4 regions of the Micromonospora matsumotoense genome follow, and region 2 is predicted to be linked to each of the others. Evidence: riboswitches for the same ligand, from Rfam matches in the RefSeq annotation. Region 2 holds a riboswitch; each other region holds the start of a gene.
The links. Region 2 has a riboswitch for cobalamin ahead of ACQP1S_RS19625 (ribonucleoside-diphosphate reductase subunit alpha). Riboswitches for the same ligand answer to the same signal wherever they lie in the genome.
Positions count from the first base shown of each region.

Region 1: another riboswitch for cobalamin. It lies ahead of bluB (5,6-dimethylbenzimidazole synthase); the one in region 2 lies ahead of ACQP1S_RS19625 (ribonucleoside-diphosphate reductase subunit alpha).
Region 3: another riboswitch for cobalamin. It lies ahead of ACQP1S_RS12140 (nitroreductase family protein); the one in region 2 lies ahead of ACQP1S_RS19625 (ribonucleoside-diphosphate reductase subunit alpha).
Region 4: another riboswitch for cobalamin. It lies ahead of ACQP1S_RS12045 (hypothetical protein); the one in region 2 lies ahead of ACQP1S_RS19625 (ribonucleoside-diphosphate reductase subunit alpha).

Region 1 is NZ_CP192025.1:4,988,181-4,992,991, forward strand. It holds gene ACQP1S_RS20990 (hypothetical protein) at 1-17, shown strand, start outside; gene ACQP1S_RS20995 (transposase) at 75-521, opposite strand; gene ACQP1S_RS21000 (GrpB family protein) at 493-1,092, shown strand; gene ACQP1S_RS21005 (hypothetical protein) at 1,757-2,092, opposite strand; gene bluB (5,6-dimethylbenzimidazole synthase) at 2,166-2,810, opposite strand; cobalamin riboswitch at 2,848-3,044, opposite strand; gene ACQP1S_RS21015 (ATP-binding protein) at 3,178-3,609, opposite strand; gene ACQP1S_RS21020 (VanZ family protein) at 3,494-4,216, opposite strand.
Region 2 is NZ_CP192025.1:4,479,003-4,483,813, forward strand. It holds gene ACQP1S_RS19610 (hypothetical protein) at 1-41, opposite strand, end outside; gene ACQP1S_RS19615 (oxidoreductase) at 94-999, opposite strand; gene ACQP1S_RS19620 (helix-turn-helix transcriptional regulator) at 1,126-2,013, shown strand; cobalamin riboswitch at 2,040-2,259, shown strand; gene ACQP1S_RS19625 (ribonucleoside-diphosphate reductase subunit alpha) at 2,379-4,757, shown strand; gene ACQP1S_RS19630 (ribonucleotide-diphosphate reductase subunit beta) at 4,811-4,811, shown strand, end outside.
Region 3 is NZ_CP192025.1:2,745,548-2,750,358, reverse strand. It holds gene ACQP1S_RS12150 (AAA family ATPase) at 1-1,112, shown strand, start outside; gene ACQP1S_RS12145 (hypothetical protein) at 1,303-1,899, opposite strand; partial or broken gene ACQP1S_RS12140 (nitroreductase family protein) at 2,098-2,508, opposite strand; cobalamin riboswitch at 2,546-2,744, opposite strand; gene ACQP1S_RS12135 (hypothetical protein) at 2,785-2,949, opposite strand; gene iolB (5-deoxy-glucuronate isomerase) at 3,016-3,840, opposite strand; gene ACQP1S_RS12125 (glycoside hydrolase family 88 protein) at 3,887-4,811, opposite strand, start outside.
Region 4 is NZ_CP192025.1:2,717,122-2,721,932, forward strand. It holds gene ACQP1S_RS12040 (ABC transporter ATP-binding protein) at 1-1,123, opposite strand, end outside; gene ACQP1S_RS12045 (hypothetical protein) at 1,181-1,792, opposite strand; cobalamin riboswitch at 1,909-2,121, opposite strand; gene ACQP1S_RS12050 (FAD-dependent monooxygenase) at 2,227-3,714, opposite strand; gene ACQP1S_RS12055 (TetR/AcrR family transcriptional regulator C-terminal domain-containing protein) at 3,783-4,448, shown strand.

The DNA of each region.
Region 1 (4,811 bases), 510 kb from region 2:
TGCCCTGGCTCAAGTGACCGACAGCCACACCGGCGGCGATGGCGGCACCGACAAATGATGCCGTCATCGCCGTATCAGAACAGCCGGAAGACCATCATGACCATCTGCCGCCCGGGTGGGTGATGGCCTGGCTCCGAGGCCGGCCGCTGCGCGATCAGCGTTCCGATTCGGGCAGCCGTGTGTCGGCGCTGGACGGTGGCCATGGTGTGCAGCACCCGGTTGATCTGCCGGTTCCCGGCACGGGAGAGCCGATGGCGTACCTGCTCGCCGGAGGACGCGTCGATGGGGGCGGTGCCGTTCCAGGAGGCGAAGTGGGCCCGGTTCGGGAATCGGGTGATGTCACCGGCCTCGACCAGCAGCCGGGCGGCGCCGGACGGCCCGATGCCGTGCAGATCCATCAGCGTGGTGCCGGTGGAGGCGACCAGTTCCTTGAGTTCCTTGCCTGCCTCCTTGGAGCGCCGGTAGATCCGTCGCTGCGTTACCTTGCTACCCGTGTTCGTTCCAGACTCTCTCGCCTCCACGTTCATCGCTGCGCCTGACCCAGCCTGGCAGCAGCAGGGAGCCGCGCTCATCCACGAGTTGCAGGCCGTTTTAGGTCCGGCGGCGCGGCGGGTGGATCACATCGGCAGCACCTCGATCCCCGGCATGGCAGCCAAGCCGGTGCTAGACCTGCAGGTCAGCGTCGCTGACCTCGACGCCGCCGCAGCCGTGTTCGATGAACCACTGGCCGCCCTCGGATTCTGCCGACGACCATACGAGCGAGACCATGTTCCGGCCGGTCGTGACGACCCGCCAGATAGGTGGGCCAAGCGGTACTGGAACAAGCGAAGCGCCGGTGAGCGGCATGTCAACCTGCATTGTCGGCTCGCAGGCTCACCGAATGAGCGGCTCGCCTTGCTGTTCCGGGACTGGTTCAGGGCGCACCCGCCGGCAGTGCCAGCGTACGCACGGTTCAAGGGCACTCTGGCCGCCGCCGTCGGCGACCTGGACGTCTACACGGACGTCAAAGACCCGGTGGTCGACCTCGTCGTGACCATCGCGGAGGAATGGGCTACCGCCACCGGCTGGCACCCGGGCGGCGTCGACCGTTGAGGACTGGCTGCCCGTTGGCCGGCTCGCACCGCATCCGCTTCTGCCGCGATTCGGACGACACCCACGCCCACCAGTTACTCATCGTGAGAAGCGGGCGTGCGTCGCCGGTGCGACCGGCGCCGCCAACTACCCGTCTTTCCGCTTCGCGGAACGCTTGCAGGACAACGGGATCCTGCCATCGAGGGGCTCCGTCGGCGACAGCTACGACGCCCTGATGGAGAACTTCTGGTCCACACTGAGCTACCGCACGTCCTGGCGGACCTGCGACGAGGCCGAGAACGCGATCTTCACCTACCTCGACGGCTGGTACAAACACCCGCCGTATCCAGAAGGAACTGGGCTACCTCGGCCCGAACGAATACGAGACCGCCTGGCACAGCCAGACGAACCACCTATCGCCACCCCTGCGCCAGCCGGCAGCAGGTAACCACCGCTCCATCAAAGCGGGGGAACTCACGGCTGCGGCCGTCGATTCTGGTGGAGCGCGTCGAGCCCGGGTTCGAGCTGATCGATACGGTCGCCGAACGTCGGTCACGGCCCCCACGCCTCAAACGTCGATCATGCTGATGAGCTGCCGCAATTCCAGACCAGGAAGGTGCGGCCGGAGTATCAGAGCCTGTCCGGCGTGCGCGTGGGTCACGCGCACGCCGGACGCGGGATGGCTCTACTGCCAGGGGCCGCCGCGGCAGATGAACTGGGTGGTGCCGCTGTACTGGGTCGTACTGCCGTCGAAGTAGCTGTAGCTGGCCTGCACCGGGTGGCCGAGGTTGCTGGCCGGGCAGGCGGCGAAGAGGGTCGACCCGGCGGTGAAGGTGCCGACACTGCCGGAGTACCAGGTGATGCTCCAGGTCGTCGTGCCGGTGCTGTTGCCGTCGCAGTAGAACTGTGATGCGCCGGACTCGCAGAAGGGCGCCGGGGCGGCGGCGAGGGCCGGGGTGGCGGCGGCGAGGCTCAGGGCGCTAAGGGCGGACGCCGCCAGGACCTTGACGGTGGTACGCATGGAACTCCTCCTGACGTAGCCGAGCGATGACTCAAGGCAACGCCAGCCTAGCCACCGCATAGACGTACCTGAATTAGCTGTTCGGTCGATCAGTCACCCGCTGCGACCAGCGGTCCTGGTGCACCGCCTCGGCGAGGGGCCTGCGCCGCCGCCACCCGTGCCGTTCCAGGTCGGGCACGGCCTCCAGGTGCGTGACCGGCCCGACGCAGAGCCAGGCCACCGGCCGGATGCCGGCCGGCACGCCTAGCAGGTGGGCGAGGAACGCCTCCCGGTAGAAGGAGACCCACCCGACGCCCAGCCCCTCGGCGGTGGCGGCGAGCCAGAAGTTCTGGATGGCCAGGCAGACCGAGTAGAGGCCGGCGTCGGCGATCGCGTGCCGCCCGAGCACGGCCGGGCCCCCGCGCTGCGGGTCGTAGGTGACGACGACCGACAGTGTCGACTCCCGCACCCCGTCGATCTTGATACGCGCGAACCGTTCGGCCGCCGCGCCGTCCAGGGTGGCGGCGAACCTGACCCGCTCGGCCTGCACGTGCCGATGGAACCGGCGACGGACGGCGGAGTCACGGACCAGGACGAAGTCCCACGGCTGCGAGTAGCCGACGCTGGGCGCGGCGTGCGCGGCGTCGAGGATCCGGTGCAGGGTGTCGGCCGGCACCGGCCCCCCGGTGAACTGGGCCCGGACGTCCCGGCGGCGATGGATGGCATCGTAGAGTTCCACAGGCAGGCTCCCGCTGCGCTCGGCCCACCCCCGACGGGTGGGCGGTCGACGCGAGGCCGGTCTTCGGACTCCCGGATCGACGCCAGCCCGTCCGCCTTCCCAGCCCTACGGCCAGTGGCTGCGCTCCTCGCGCATGGACGGTGGCTCCCCGGTCACCGCGGCGGGCCCGTGCCGGATTCACACCGGCTTCCCGATTCTCCCCGCACGCGGGGCACCTCGCATGATCATGCCGCCGACGATGCTACAGAGGTTGAAGGGACAGGTGGAGCGAGGCGCTCGGGTCGGCGCAGGATCCCGCGACAGCGGGCGCTCGTCAGTTGTCACAGCTGATGTTCGTCGGGCACCTGTGGACCGTTCGGCGGGGGTGCTACGGCGTACCGGGAAGCCGAACCGTGACGAGGAGACCTCCGTGGGAGTCGGGCACGAGGTCGAGGGTCCCGGCGTGGGCGCGGACAATGCTGTGCACGATGGCGAGACCGAGGCCGACACCGGCGTGTTCGTCGGTGCGTACGCGTTCCGTTCCGCGCTGGAAGGGTTCGGTGAAGGTCGACACCAGTGCGGGTGGGAGCCGGCGGCCGTGTTCCCGATCCGCAGCAGGCTCCTGTCGCCGTGCGCCCCGGTGTGGACCGTCACGGAGCCGTCGGCGGGAAGGTGGTGCACGATGGCGTTCTGCACGAGGTTCGTCACCATCCGGAGCAGGAGTTCGGCGGAGCCGCTGGTGCGGGGGCAAGGCTGGTCCGACGTGCCTCCGCCGGGGTACGCCACCAGTGGCGGGACGCCAGCCCGGCCAGCACGGCACCGGTGGCGTTGACCAGGACGTCATCCACCGACGACACCCGGTCCAGCCACAGGACGTACTGGGCGGTTTCCACCAGGATCGAGCAGCCCGCGCCGAGCGCCAGGATCCGCGGCATCGAGGCGAACGCCACGAACCGCACCGGGGCGAAGAACCCCAGCGCCGCAAAGATCAGCAGGTTGCCGCCGATCCCGACCGGCCCCATCGTGACCAGGTCCCGCAACGGGACCAGACTCACCCGACCGGGGCCGAGTCCCGCCGCCGCCCCCGGCATCAGGGTCATCCACACCAACGGCACCGTCCCGTAGACCATGCCCACCTCGGCCAGCGACAGCCGCCACACCGGGACGACGCCGGCAGCACGCCGACAGCGCGCCAGCGCCCACACCGCCAGGGCCGCCAACGGCAGCCCCACCAACATCATCAGCACCACCCCGTTGAACGTGTCGTAGCAGCCGTGCCACCGCCCGGCCAGACACCTCGGAGCGGACATCAGGAGCGGCCGCCGTACCACGAACGCCACGCCCGCCAACCCGAGAAGAGCCAGGCCGGCGGGCAGGATCCGGCGGACGAGACGGGACGGTACCGACGGGGATGTGCTGTGGTCCATGCCCCCATCGAAGCCGGCGGCCCGTTGCGGTGGCGTATGCGATTCTCCATACGTCCGCGATACACGCGCCGAGCGCCGTCGTCCGCGCCCCGGCCCGTAGCCCTGCTGCCAACTGCCGGACGGCACAGCAACGGCGAGATGATGCACTCGGCGCAGAGACCGTCAGCCGCCGTTGTCTGGTGGCGGGGTGACGAGCGCGCCGGTGATCGCAGCCTCCTGCCGCAGGAGGAGGTCCGGTATCTGCACGTTGTCGTCAACCTGACCTCATCCAGCCCGCCCATGTTCCTGACCACGGCTTCCGCATCGGCGAGGGCCCGTGAGCGCAACGCTCACCGAGGACGAAGCGCTGGTAGCTCCCACCGCGTGCACGGGGCAGCACACCAGCGCTACCAGCGAGAGCCGACCCACACCCTGACGTCGACCGGATACCGGATCCGGCCGACCCACGGTGGCCTCGGCATCCTCGGCGGACCGGCGGACGCGGACAGCGGAGCCGAGGTCACTCAAGCACCATGCAGCGGAGCCCTGGACCAAGGGTTCCTCTTGCGGCCGACACTCCCGTTGAGTGGATTCGTGCTGCTGCCGAAGGTTCTGC
Region 2 (4,811 bases):
TGCCGGCCTGCGCCACCCAGCACCCGCCCGAGCCATCCCATGTCGCCTCGTCTCCGCCGCCGTCACCGACCGCAGCCATGCTAATGCGATCGGTCAGAGATAGCTCACGCCGGTCAGTTCCTGCGCCGCCGTCCATAGTCGCCGGCCGACGGCGGGATCGGCGGCCTCCCGGCTGCACCGGACCTCGGTGACCGGACCCCAGGTCTGGAAGAGCCGGGAGGGGCCGAAGAACTGGCCGCCCCGTACCCCGGGATCGGTGGCGGCGCGTAGCTGCGGCAACGCGCCCCGCTCCACCGACTGGGTGGCGAGCAGGCCGAGCCACGCGATCACCCGGCCGCGGCGACCCCGGTTCTCCCACGCCCGGGGAGTCAGGTTGGTGCGGGTGATTCCGGGGTGGGCCAGCGTGCTCAGGGCCGGCGATCCGGCGGCGCGCAGCCGGCGGTCCAGTTCGACGCCGAAGATGGTGGTGGCGAGCTTGGACCGGCCGTAGGCGGCAGCGGCCCGGTAGCCACGCTCACCCATCAGGTCGGCGAAGTCCAGGTGTGCGTTCCGGTGGGTCACCGAGCTGAGGCTGACCACCCGGGCGGCCCGCGCCGCGGCCAGGTTGCCGAGCAGCAGGCCGGTCAGGGCGAAGTGGCCCAGCAGGTTGGTGGCGAGGTGCAGCTCGAAGCCGTCCGGGCTGGTGCGGCGCGGGCCGAGCAGCACCGCACCGGCGTTGTTGACCAGCAGATCCAGCACCGGGTGGTCGACGGTCAGCGTCGCCGCGAACGCCCGCACCGAGGCGAGGGAGGCCAGGTCCAACTCGCGTACCTCGACGTTCCCGCCGATCCGACGGGCGGCCTGCCGGCCGGCGGCGGTGTTGCGCACGGCGAGCACGACGTGCGCGCCGTGGCGGGCCAGCGCGGCGGCGGTGACCAGGCCGAGGCCCGAGTTCGCGCCGGTCACCACAGCGGTACGGCCGTGCTGGTCGGGGATACGGTCGGCGGTCCACTCGGTCATCTGCTGCTCCTGGGAGGTCGGGTGGACCGTCGACGTTAGGAGCAATCCGGACGGGATCGGTCGTTCCCGGTTGCCCAGGTCTGCTGGACCTACCATCGACGGTCCGGGCCGCGACACACTGGCGGCATGAGCCATCCGTACGCCCGCGAACTCGGCGACTTCCTACGCGCCCGGCGCGGCCGGCTGCACCCCCGCGACGTGGGCCTGGAGCCGGGCGGCCGGCGTAGGGTCACCGGGCTGCGACGCGAGGAACTGGCCCTGCTCGCCGGGTTGAGCACCGACTATTACCAGCGGATGGAGCAGGGCCGCGAGGTTCGCCCGTCCGACCAGGTGCTCGACGCGATCGCCAGCGCGCTCGGCCTCGACGACGAGGAGCGCCAGCACCTGTTCACCCTGGCCCGCGCCGCCCGCCGGCCGGTGCCCGCCCGGGTGGACCACGGTCCGGAGCGGGTGCCGGAGAGCACCCGGCGGCTGCTGCGGGTGCTGGACACCCCGGCGGTCGTGCTCGGTCGCCACCTGGACCTGCTCGCCTGGAACCCGTGGGCGGTGGCGCTGCTCGGCGACCCGGCGGCCCACCCGCCGGACCGGCTCAACATGCTCCTGCTGATGTTCGACGACCGGATGACCGGGGCGCGGGGCTGCGCGGCCTGGGAACAGCAGGCCATGGACTACATCGCCATGATGCGCGCCGCCGTCGCCACGGACCCCACCCATCCCCGGGCCACCGCGATCGTCGGTGAGCTGAGCATCCGCAGCGCCGAATTCCGGCGGCTGTGGTCCCGGCACGACGTGCGCGGGTCGGTCAGCGGCACCAAGACCTTCCAGGTCCCCGAGGTCGGCGACATCGTCCTGGACTGGGACACCTACCCGCTGCCCGGCAGTCCCGGCCCGGTCATGCTGGTCTTCACCGCCGAGCCGGGCAGCGCCGACGCGGACGCGCTGCGGCTGCTTGCCTCGCTGCGCGCGACCGGGCGGTCGCAGGAGAGTTATCCGACACGCCCACGCGACATCTAGTGTTGCATCTCCCCCATCCACGCCATATATGGTGTCCCACGCAGCTGGTTCTACCAAGCCCGAAGGGTGCGGTCGAGGCAACAGGGAACCCGGTGTGAATCCGGGACTGCCCCGCAGCGGTGAGTGGGAACGACCGCCGTCATCGAGCACTGGACCGCAAGGTCTGGGAAGCGACGGCCAGTAGGCGACCGGCGACCCCGGTCAGGCCCGCGAGTCCGAAGACCTGCCAGTGCGCCGTGCGCTGCTGCGCGCGGCGGTCGGAGGTCGCGCGGGACGACCGACGCCAGCACCCGGGCCGGCCGCTGCGCCGCGTCCGTTGGCGTTCTCCCGCGTCCGAGGGCCATCGGTGACAGCGAGGAGAGGTCATGACGAACGTAGCGGAGAGTCCCCCGTCCGATACCGACGGCGCGGAGTCACGCCGACCGGCGATGCGGGTGCGCAAGCGCAACGGCGACACCGAGCCGGTGGACGTCAACAAGATCGTCAAGGCGGTCGAGCGGTGGGCCACCGACCTGGACGAGGTCGACCCGCTGCGGGTGGCCACCAAGACGATCAGTGGCCTCTACGACGGGGCGACCACCGCCGAACTGGACAAGCTGTCGATCCAGACGGCCGCGGAGCTGATCGGCACGGAACCCCAGTACTCCCGGCTGGCCGCCCGGTTGTTGGCCGGCTACGTGGAGAAGGAGGTACGCGGGCAGGCGGTGGCGAGCTTCAGCCAGTCCATCCGGTACGGCCACGGCCTCGGCCTGGTCTCCGACGACACGGCCGCGTTCGTGGCCCGCAACGCCCGCAAGCTCGACGACGCGGTGGACCCGGCGGGTGACCTGCGGTTCGAGTACTTCGGGCTGCGCACGGTCGCCGACCGCTACCTGCTGCGGCACCCCGAGTCGCGGCTGGTGGTGGAGACCCCCCAGTACTGGCTGCTGCGGGTGGCCTGCGGGCTGTCGGAGACGCCGGGCGAGGCGATCGGGTTCTACCGGCTGATGTCGTCGCTGGCCTACCTGCCGAGTTCGCCGACGTTGTTCAACTCCGGCACCCGGCACACCCAGATGTCGTCGTGCTTCCTGGTCGACTCGCCGCGCGACGAGCTGGACTCGATCTACGAGCGCTACCACCAGGTGGCGAAGCTGTCGAAGTTCTCCGGCGGCATCGGCATCTCCTGGTCGCGGGTACGCGGCCGGGGCGCGCTGATCCGGGGCACCAACGGTCGGTCGAACGGAATCGTGCCGTTCCTCAAGACCCTCGACGCCGGGGTGGCGGCGGTCAACCAGGGCGGCCGGCGCAAGGGGGCGGCCTGCGTCTATCTGGAACCGTGGCATCCGGACGTCGAGGAGTTCCTGGAGCTGCGGGACAACACCGGCGAGGAGGCCCGGCGTACCCACAATCTCAACCTGGCCAACTGGATTCCGGACGAGTTCATGCGCCGGGTCGAGGCCGACGGCGACTGGTCGCTGATCGACCCGTCGGACGCCCCGGAGCTGCCCGACCTGTACGGCGAGGAGTTCGACGCCGCGTACCGGGTCGCGGAGAAGAAGGCGGTCCGGACGGTCCGGGCCCGGGACCTGTACGGCCGGATGATGCGCACCCTGGCGCAGACCGGCAACGGGTGGATCACGTTCAAGGACCCGGCCAACCGGCTGTCCAACCAGACCGGCGTCCCGGGCAACACGATCCACCTGTCCAACCTGTGCACCGAGATCCTGGAGGTGAACAGCGACACCGAGACGGCGGTCTGCAACCTGGGCTCGGTCAACCTCGGCGCGCACCTCACCGGGGACGGCGTCGACTGGGAGAAGCTGCGCGCCACGGTACGGACGGCGGTGGTGTTCCTGGACCGGGTGATCGACATCAACTACTACCCGGCCGCGCAGGCGGCGGCGTCCAACCCGCGCTGGCGGCCGGTCGGGCTGGGGCTGATGGGCCTGCAGGACGCGTTGTTCGCGTTGCGTCTGCCGTTCGACTCCGCCGGGGCCCGGGAGCTGTCCACCCGGGTGCAGGAGGAGATCTTCCTGACCGCCCTGGAGACGTCGACCGGCCTGGCCGAACGGTTCGGCGCGCACCCCGCGTACGCCGAGACCCGGGCGGCCCGGGGTGACCTGCACCCGGACCTGTGGGGGGTCGAACCCACCCAGGTCGACCGGTGGGCCGCGCTGCGGACCCGGATCGCGGCGCACGGCCTGCGCAACTCGCTGCTGGTGGCGATCGCCCCGACCGCCACCATCGCGTCGATCGCCGGCTGCTACGAGTGCATCGAGCCGCAGGTGTCCAACCTGTTCAAGCGCGAGACCATGTCCGGGGAGTTCCTTCAGATCAACACCTACCTGGTCCGCGAGCTGAAGGCGCGCGGGTTGTGGACGTCGGAGATCCGCGACCAGATCAAGCGGGCCGAGGGGTCGGTGCAGGGGATCGTCGACCTGCCCGCCGAGGTGCGGGAGTTGTTCCGCACCGCGTGGGAGCTGCCGCAGCGGGCGCTGATCGACCTGGCCGCCGCGCGGGCGCCCTACATCGACCAGTCGCAGTCGCTGAACCTGTTCCTGAGCGCGCCGACCATCGGCAAGCTGTCCTCGATGTACCTGCACGCCTGGAAGTCCGGGCTGAAGACCACCTACTACCTGCGGTCGCGTCCCGCGACCCGGATCCAGCAGGCCACCGTCACCGTCGCCCCGGTCGTCGCGGCCGGCGATGCCGAGGCGCTGGCCTGCTCCCTGGAGAACCCCGAGAGCTGCGAGGCCTGCCAGTGACCACCGTCGACGAACCCCGCACCGGTGAGCGGCACCTGCTGCTCGACCCCGGCA
Region 3 (4,811 bases), 1.7 Mb from region 2:
AGTTGGTGCGGCTCTTCGCGCTGGAGGCCGGCGCGTCGGGGTTCACGCCCGCCGACGGCGTGCTCGACCGGGTCCGGAGCCTGGTCACGCGGATGCCGCGCGCCGCCGGCTTCGACAACGCCTGGGTGGTCCGCAACCTCGTCGACGAGTCCGCGTCGCACCAGGCGATGCGGATCAGCCGGTCGGCGACCCCCACGGTCGAGCAGCTCACCGAGCTGCGGGTGGAGGACATCACCGCACCGGCGTCCATCGTGCTCGCGCCCGCCCGCAGCGGCGACCCGCTGGTCGAGCTGGACGCGCTCATCGGCCTACGCGACGTCAAGGCGCAGGTGCGCCTGCTGGTCGCGGAGGCTCGGGCCGAGAGCCTGCGGACCCGGGCCGGGCTGGCGGTGGGGGGAGGATCCCGGCACCTGGTGTTCGTCGGCAACCCGGGCACGGCGAAGACCACAGTGGCCCGGATGATCGCCCGGATCTACGCCGACCTCGGGTTGCTCGGCTCCGGCCATCTGGTCGAGGTGACCCGGACCGACCTGATCGGCCCGTACATCGGGCAGACCGGCCCGCGCGTCCACGCGGCGTTCGAACGGGCGCTCGGGGGCGTGCTCTTCATCGACGAGGCGTACTCGTTGTCGATGTCCGACTCGCCGAAGGACTTCGGCCACGAGGCGATCGCCACGCTGCTCAAGCTGATGGAGGACCATCGCGACGACCTGGTGGTGATCGCAGCCGGCTACGACCGTGAGATGCGGCGGTTCCTCGAGTCGAACAGCGGACTGGCATCTCGTTTCCCGAAGATCCTCGAGTTCCCCGACTACGACCTCGACGAACTGGTGCAGATCTTCACCGTCCTCGCCGACGACGCCGGCTATCAGCTCGCTGACAACGTACGGGACCGGGTACGAGCGACGCTGGCCCGCCTTTCCCGAGGGCCGTCGTTCGGCAACGGCCGCACCGTACGCAACCTGCTGGAGGCGACCATCGCCAAGCAGGCGACGCGGATCATCGAGCTGACCGACGCGCCAGCGGAGGTCGTGCGGAGGCTGCTGGCAGAGGATCTGCCGACTGAGTTCGGCGACCAGGACACACCGCCTGCGATCGGCCAGTATCTGTGAGGGACCACCTGGATTCCCGCTGATCGCACGGCTGCCTGACTCGGAACGCTGATCGCGCGGCGGCCTGCCTCGGAACCAGGCCATCACCCATCCGGGCGGCAGTTGGTCATGGTGGTCTTCCGGCTGTTCTGATACGGCGATGGCGGCATCATTTTGTCGGTGCCGCCACCGCCGCCGGTGTGGCTGTCGGTCACTTGAGCCAGGGCAGGCGGCGGACGATGGGAAGCCTGCCCCACATCCCGCCGAACCCGAGGGTGTCACCGGCGGCCGTGAGGGCGAGCAGACCCAGCACCCCGACGTAGATCAGGTGGTCGTCCATGAAGGGGTTGTTCTCCGGAGGCAGTACCGCGGTCCACATCAGCACGAGCAGCAGGCCGCCGGCGGCAGCGGCCAGGCGCATGCCCACACCGAGGATCAACGCGGTCCCGATCGCCGCCAAGCCGATCATGAAGAGCCAGTCGGCCCAGGCCGCACCGGCGATGCTGTGGTAGATCCCCTCGAAGGGGCCGGCCACCGCGTTGCCGAGGAAGCCCTTGGTCGGGCTGCCGCCGTTGATCCAGGCACCCTTGTCGGGGGTGGCAAGACCAAGACCGAAGAGCTTGTCGATGAACGCCCACAGAAACACCCAGCCCAGCGCCAGACGCAGACCAGCGAGCGCGTACCGGGTGGCCCTGTTCCTGGTCGTCTCGGTGATCGTGGCGCCGGTCGCGCCGATGGTCACCATCGCGCCGCCGCGCTCGGTGGTGATCTGGCCCTGTTCGTTGGTGGGGTGCTGGACGACGGTCATCGCGTCCACGTCCTTCCTCGTCGTTGTTGCACCCCTATGCCACCGAGAATCCGTGTCGAGGAGCAGTGCCACCATGCCGCACCTCGCGGGACCTTCGGCCCCCGAAGCCACCAGCGAACTGCGCGGGCAGCGACCGTCGCCACTCAGGGAATCGCGCCCGCGAGGTCCCTCAGCCGTGCTGCGGCCGGGATGGGTCTCGGTGGCGGCGAGCCAGAGGTTCTGGATGGCCAGGCAGACCGAGTAGAGGCCGGCGTCGGCGATCGCGTGCCGCCCGAGCACGGCCGGGCCCCCGCGCTCCGGGTCGTACGTGACGACGACCGACAGCGTCGACTCCCGCACCCCGTCGATCTTGATACGCGCGAACCGTTCGGCCGCCGCGCCGTCCAGGGTGGCGGCGAACCTGACCCGCTCGGCCTGCACGTGCCGGTGGAACCGGCGACGGACGGCGGGGTCACGGACCAGGACGAAGTCCCACGGCTGCGAGTAGCCGACGCTGGGCGCGGCGTGCGCGGCGTCGAGGATCCGGTGCAGGGTGTCGGCCGGCACCGGCCCCCCGGTGAACTGGGCCCGCACGTCCCGGCGGCGATGGATGGCATCGTAGAGTTCCACAGGCAGGCTCCCGCTGCGCTCGGCCCACCCCCGACGGGTGGGCGGTCGACGCGAGGCCGGTCTTCGGACTCCCGGATCGATGCCAGCCCGTCCGCCTTCCCAGCCCTACGGCCAGTGGCTGCGCTCCTCGCGCATGGACGGTCGCTCCCCGGTCACCGCGGCGGGCCCGTGCCGGATTCACACCGGCTTCCCGATTCTCCCCGCACCCGCGGGGCACCTCGCATGGTCATGCCGCCGCCGATGCCAACTCGCGTCAGCGGCGCAGGTCGGCGACGCCTACCAGTCCATGCTCGCCTGGGCGCTGGCGCGCATGGACGAGGGCGCAGAGTCGGCACCGACCCGGTCGATGCCCGGAGCGTCGGTGTGGTCGCCGTGCGTGCCGAGTCGGTCCGCCGCACCGGGCGAGGTCAGCGCCGGCCTGGTCGCGATGGTCTGGCCCATCCCACGGTTGTCGATGGTGACCATCGCGACGCGGCCGTCGAGGTGAGAAGGCGCCCAGGACCGTCGCTACAGGCCCAGGCTGCGCAGGGTCGGCACGGTCCGACCCACCCAGGCGAGATCGGCATCTTCGCGGGCACCCTGGGTGCGTTGCGTGCCGGCCAGGAACCACAGGAAGTAGGTCGTGTAACCGGGCGCGCTGACCACGGTGTGGTAGCCCTCGGGCATCATCTGCATCACGTGCTCGCGGATGGTGACGTTCTCCTCGTACCCGTCGTCGGTGTAGACCCGGCTGATACCGAACCCGTCCGCCGGGTTGACGCGGTAGTAGTACATCTCCTCGTGTGCGGCCTCGGCGGGCAGGTCGTCGACCCGGTGCCGGTGTGGCGGGTAGGTGCTCCAGTTGCCCGAGGGCGTGTAGGTCTCACCGACGATGAGCCGGCGGGCGGGCAGGTCCGGTTGGGCGATCTCGGTGAGGATCTGGTGGTAGTTGCGGCCGAAGTTGGCTGCCCCCCAGCGGCCGGTCGCGACCTGCTCCGGCACGATGACGTAGGGGTCGGTGGCCAGATCGCTGGGGGCGCTGGGGAGGGCGACCTCCACGTCGGTGACGGCCTCCACGGTGATCGAGGAACCGGCCGGGAGGTAGACCGAGTGCGGTTTGCCGGAGAACACGTCCGGGCGTCGGCCGACCTGCGGGAAGTGGTGGCCGGCGACGGTGAAGTCGGCGGTGCCACCGAGGATGACGGCCAGGATCTCCCGGTCACCGGACTCGCCGGTCCAGGACTCGCCAGCCGACAGCCGCAGCAGGGTGAAGTCCAACAGCCGACAGGGGTTGAAGGGCAGCGTGTTCCGGCCGACGGCGGCGGGAATGGCGCAGTGGTAGCGGTAGTCCATGGTCACCTTTCGTGGGATGCGGGGCAGTGCGGGTCGGTCGCGGTGATCACCAGGGGCTGGTCCAGCCCGGGATGGTGGCGCGGGTGAGGGCTTCCAGGTAGAAGTAGTCGCCCCACAGGGTTCCCTCGTCGACGCCGACACCCTTGGGTTTGTCGTAGACGCCGTGCAGGATCAGCGCGTTCGAGACCGGCTGGCCACCGGTGGAGTAGTGGTCGATGAGCGAACGCAGGATCTCGGCGGCGGCGGTGCGGTACCGGCCGGCGCTGGCCGTGTCGGTGAGGTTGTCCGCGAGTTCGTACAGGCCGCAGACGGCGATGGCCGCGGCGGAACTGTCCCGTTCCTGGCCGCTGCCGTCGCCGAACTCCAGGTCCCAGTACGCGACGCGGTCGGCGGGCAGGTGGGCGAGGAAACGGTCGGCGCAGGCGCTCGCGGCGACGAGCAGCGCGGGATCGCCGATGTGCCGGTGGTTGAGGCTGAACCCGTAGATGCCCCAGGCCTGCCCGCGGGCCCAGCAGGAGTTGTCGGCGTGGCCCTGTTCGGTTTCGCCGCGCAGCGGCACACCGCTGTCCGGATCCCAGTAGAAGGTGTGGAAGGTGGTGCCGTCCGGGCGCAGGATGTGCTGGCGCAGTTGGGCGGTGTGCCGGCGGGCCGCGGCGGCGTAGCGGTCGTCGCCGGTGGTGTAGCTGGCCCAGAAGAGCAGCGGCGTGTTCATGAGGCTGTCGATGATGGTGCGGCCGCGTTGGCGTGGATCGTCGAGGTCGCCCCAGGCCTGGATGATTCCGGCGGGTTCGAGCACGCGCGTCATCAGGTGGTCGGCGGCGGCGAGCGCCGCGCCCCGGGCCTGCGGGTCACCGGTACGGCGGGCCGGGTTGACGCAGGCGAGGGTGTAGAGGAACCCGAGGTCGTGGGTGCCGAGGTCGATGCCGTGGTTCACTCGCGACGCGAAACTGTCCACGTGGGACAGGGCGGCC
Region 4 (4,811 bases), 1.8 Mb from region 2:
GGGTCTGCGGGACGAGTCCGACGTGCCGGCGGGCCTGACCCGCCGACAGGTTCTTCGGATCGACGGTATCCCGCCCGCCCCCACCGGGGACGGTGACGGTGCCGGTGTGGCGGGGTCCGCTGCCCTGCACCGCCCAGAGCAGGCTCGACTTGCCGGAGCCGTTGCGGCCCATCAACGCGACGACCCGGCCGGCATGCAGGTCGAGGTCGACGCCGGCCACGGCGACGGTGCCCGGATACCGCACGACGATCTTCCGGGCGGTCAGCGCCGGGGTGGTCGCCGGGGCGGACGTCGGGTCGGGAGGCGTCGTGTCGGCGAGCTGCTGACGCAGGACGGCGGCCCGTCGGCGGGCGTCGCGGACCGACAGCGGCAGCGGTGCCCAGCCGGCCAGGCGGCCCAGCTCGACCAGCGGCGGCGCGAGATCGACATCGGCCAGCACCGCCGCCGGCTCCCCGTCGACCACCCGGCCGTCGCCGGGCAGGTAGAGCAGCCGGTCGGCGTACTGCACGACCCGTTCCAGGCGGTGTTCGGCCAGGACCACGGTCACGCCCAGGTCGTGGACCAGCCGGGTGACGGTGGCGAGGACGTCCTCGGCCGCGGTGGGGTCCAGGGCGGAGGTGGGTTCGTCGAGCACCAGCACCCGGGGGTGGGTGGTGAGGACCGCGCCGATGGCGACCCGCTGCTGCTGCCCGCCGGACAGGGTCCGCAGCGGCCGGTGTCGCAGCTCGGCTATGCCGAGCAGGTCGAGGGTCTCCTCCACCCGTTTGCGCATCACCGCCGCTGGCAGGGCCAACTGCTCCATGCCGTACGCCAGCTCTTCTTCGACGGTGTCGGTGACGAATCCGGACAGCGGGTCCTGGCCGACGACGCCGACGATGTCGGCGAGGTCGCGGGGCGGATGATGACGGGTGTCCCGGCCGTCGACGATGACGCTGCCATACAGGGTGCCGCCGGTGAAGTGCGGCACCAGCCCGTTGATCGCCCGCAGCAGCGTCGACTTGCCGGCCCCGGTGCGACCGGCGACCAGGCACAGTTCGCCCTCATCGACCCGCAGTGTCACCTCGCGCAGCGGCGGTGGACCGTCGTCGGTGTAGCGGACGGTCACCCGGTCAAAGGTGATCACGCGCGACCTCCGGGTAGGGGCGTCACCGGGTCGCTGGCGCGGGTGGACGCCATGGCGTCACTGACCGGCACGGCCACCGTCGTCCGCGTCGGCCAGGGCGGTGAGGATCCGGGCGTACGTGTCGACCAGGTCGTCGAGCCGGGCGAACGGATTGTCGCCCTTGGCCAGCAGTAGGAAGGTGGCTGGCCCGACCAGCACCGGTCGGGTGCTGATGCCCAGGTCACGCGCCTGCGCGTACTCGCCCAGGGCCTTTTCCGGATGCGCCGCGAACACGGTGTCGGGGTCGATCTCCGGCACCAGGTAGTGGTAGTTGGTGTCGAACCACTTGGTGAGTTCCAGCGCGGGTGCGGCATCGACGCCACGGGCCATGGCGAAGTAGGTGTCGAGTTGACCGAGGCCGAGCCGGGCGAAGCGGTGGGGGACCGCACCGACTGCGACGGCGGTGTCGAGCATGTGGTCGTAGTAGGAGAACGTGTTGGACGGGATGGCGTCGAGCCGGGCGTCGCGCAGCGTCCGCCACACGTCGGCGCGTAGCCCGGTGGCGATGTCCTCCAGGCCGGTGGCATCCAGCGTGCCGGCCCAGTACGCCTCGACGGCCCTCTTCCACTCGCGGTGGGCGCCGATCCGGGGGTAGCCGAGCACGGTGCTCTGCCCGAATGAGGTGGTCACAGGTGGTCCTTCCCTCGCGGTGACCGGCGACCACGCGAGAGAGGAAGACGGCTACGCCACGGCGTAGCCGACATTCCGCCCTGGCCCTCCCGAGAGGCCGCCGACGGCGCGTACCGGTGGTACGCGCAGTGCTGGCAGGTCTTCGGACTCGTGGGCGTGACACAGGGTCGCCTACTGGCCGTCGCTTCCCAGACCTTGCGGTCCAGTGCTCTGTTGACGGCGGTCGTTCCCACTCACCGCTGCGGGGCAGTCCCGGTCTTGCACCGGGTTCCCTCTTACGACGCCTCGCCCGAGGACGGGAGAGGCGAACCAGCACCGTCCGCGATCGTGCGCCCCACCGCCGCCTGCCGTGGCCGGTGTCCGAGGCGCGGGACACGGTTCTCGCCACAGGCGTACCGCCGCTGTTCGGGTCATGGGTGACCAGCTCGGACACGTTAACCCCCACGGGTGGTCTTCACCGTGGAAGAAGCGGGCTCGCCCGCCCAGACGGTCAGCGCGTTCGTGCGTTCGCTCGCCGGCTGGTCGTCGCGGCTGAGCCAGGCAACGTGGCCGTCGGGGCGAACGAGGATCTCGGTGACGCCGGCCAGGGCCGGGTGCGATCCGGCCGAGGCTGCCCCGAGGACGACGCGGTCGGCCCAGCTGGCCACCTCACCCGTCGCCGGGCCGGCGTCGGTCAACGTGAGTAGTGCGAACGAGCCTCCGCGCAGCAGTTCGTAGACGCTGGCGTGCGAGGTCAGCGCAACGTCGGGCATGCGGGCACCGATCAGTGGTTCCGCAGACGTGCCGTACCGGGTGTCGAGTGCCGAGACCGCGCCGGCGATCCGCCGGTTGACGACGTCGATGCCGAGCAGATCGTCGAGCAACGCGCGCAGGGCGGTCGCCGGCCGTTCGTACTGTCCGACGAGCGTCAGCTCTAGCAGCAGCGTCTGCACCTCGGTGTTGGCGGTGACGGCGGCACCGACCGGATGCCGCTCGTCGTGGTATGTGTCGAGCAGTCCGTCCGGTGCCCACCCGTGCACTGCCGCGGCCAGCTTCCAGCCGAGGTTCGCCGCGTCCTGCAGCCCGGTGTTGAGGCCCTGCCCGGCCGCCGGGAAGTGGATGTGCGCGGCGTCGCCGGCCAACAGGACGCGGCCGGCCCGGTATCGTGCGGCGAGTCGGGTGGCGTTGCCGAAGCGGGAGAGCCAGCGGGGCTCGGCGACCCCGAAATCCGTTCCGCAGACCCGCAGCAGCGAGGCCCGGAACTCGTCGAGCGTCACCGGCGTTGACGACGGCTCCCGCATCCGTTGCGGGTCGACGGCCACGAAGCGGGTCGTCCCGTCGCCGAGCGGGACGGCCAGCACCCCACCGGATTCGGCCCGGCCCAGGGTGGAGGCGTCCACGACGGCGAAGTCGCCGAGCAGGCCGGTGAGGGTCTCGTCGGTGCCGGGAAACTCGATCCCGGCTGCTTCCCGGACCACGCTGCGGCCACCGTCGCAGCCGACGGCATACATGGCCCGCAGCACGGTGTCGCCGACCGTGACGGCGACACCGTCGGCGTCCTGGGAGACCCCGGTTACCGCTGCACCACGCGAGATCGGTACGCCCAGGCCCCGCACCCATTCGGTCAGCAGCCGCTCGGTCTGCGCCTGGGCGAGGAACAGCGTGTACCCGTGCCGGCTGTCCAGCGCGGCGAAGTTCAGCCGGGTCGGTAGTCCCGCGAAGTGCCATCCGGGCACAGGTTTTCCCTGCGACAGAAATGTGCCGGCCAGCCCGCGCTGGTCCAGCACCTCGACGCTTCGCGGGTGCAGGGTGAGCGCCCGCGAGTGGCGCTGGGGCGAGTCGCGCCGTTCCATGACCCGCACGCGGACCCCGGCCAGGGCCAGTTCCCCGGCGAGCATCAGCCCGGTGGGGCCCGCTCCCACCACGATCACCTCGGCATCCATCCGATACTCCCATCCCGCATGATTAATGAACATCGTTCACGTGAACGTGGTTCACTATAGTGCTGACCATGGGCGCTGAGGCAACCCCCGAACCGAAATCAGGTCCGACCCGAGGTCGGCCGCCCAGGCTCGACCGTGAGCGCACCATCGACGAGGCGCTGCGCCTGCTGAACGAGGGCGGGCTGGACGCGCTGACCATGCGCCGTCTCGCCGAGGCGCTGAACGCGCAGGCCGGAGCCCTCTACCGGTACTTCGCCACCAAACAGGACCTGCTCACCGCGATGGCCGAACGGATGCTCACCGGATGCGCAGACGACGCCGACGGCCCGGACTGGGCGCAGACCGTCACGGCTCTCGCCCATCGGCTGCGCGCGTCCCTGCTCGCCCACCGCGACGGCGCCCGCGTCTATGCCGGCACCCGTTCGATCGGGCCGAACACCCTGGGGTTCGCCGAGGCCGCCGTCGCGGCGCTCATCGAGGCGGATTTCGCGCCCGACGACGCCGCACGTGCGATGTTCTCGATCGTGCACTTCACCATCGGGCACACCCTTGAGGAACAAGCGGCCGCCGGCGACCTGGCCGACCTGACCCAACTGCGCAGGGCCCTGGATCCCGGGGCCTATCCCGCGTTGGCGGCAGCCGGTGCGGCACTGACCGATCCCGGCTTCGCCACCCACTTCGAATTCGGGCTCACAGCCCTGATCGACGGCCTACGTGTCGGGCTCCGAAAATAGGCCGGGAATCCCTGTCCTGGGCATGACAGTGGTCGGCTGAGGCCGAGGTGAGGGACCTTCCGGCAGGCTACGGCTGGCTCGGTGTCGTCATCGGCGGCTGGCCGCTGCGCCGAACTGGTCCACGTCGACGTCAGACAACTCGGCAACATCCCCGACGGCGGCGGCCACACAAGGTCCCCGGCCGGCATCGCCGCCGGGGTGGAGCGCGGGCCGAGCCGAGGCAGGGGATCGGGTGCAGTCCCAGACGACCGGCGGGGTGCCGTTGGCGGTGTTGCTGCTCGGCACGTCGAGGCAGCGCCCGATAGATGCTGACCAGGCTGGTCGGCGTCGGCGTCGGCGTCTGCGGATCGCCGGTGACGCCGC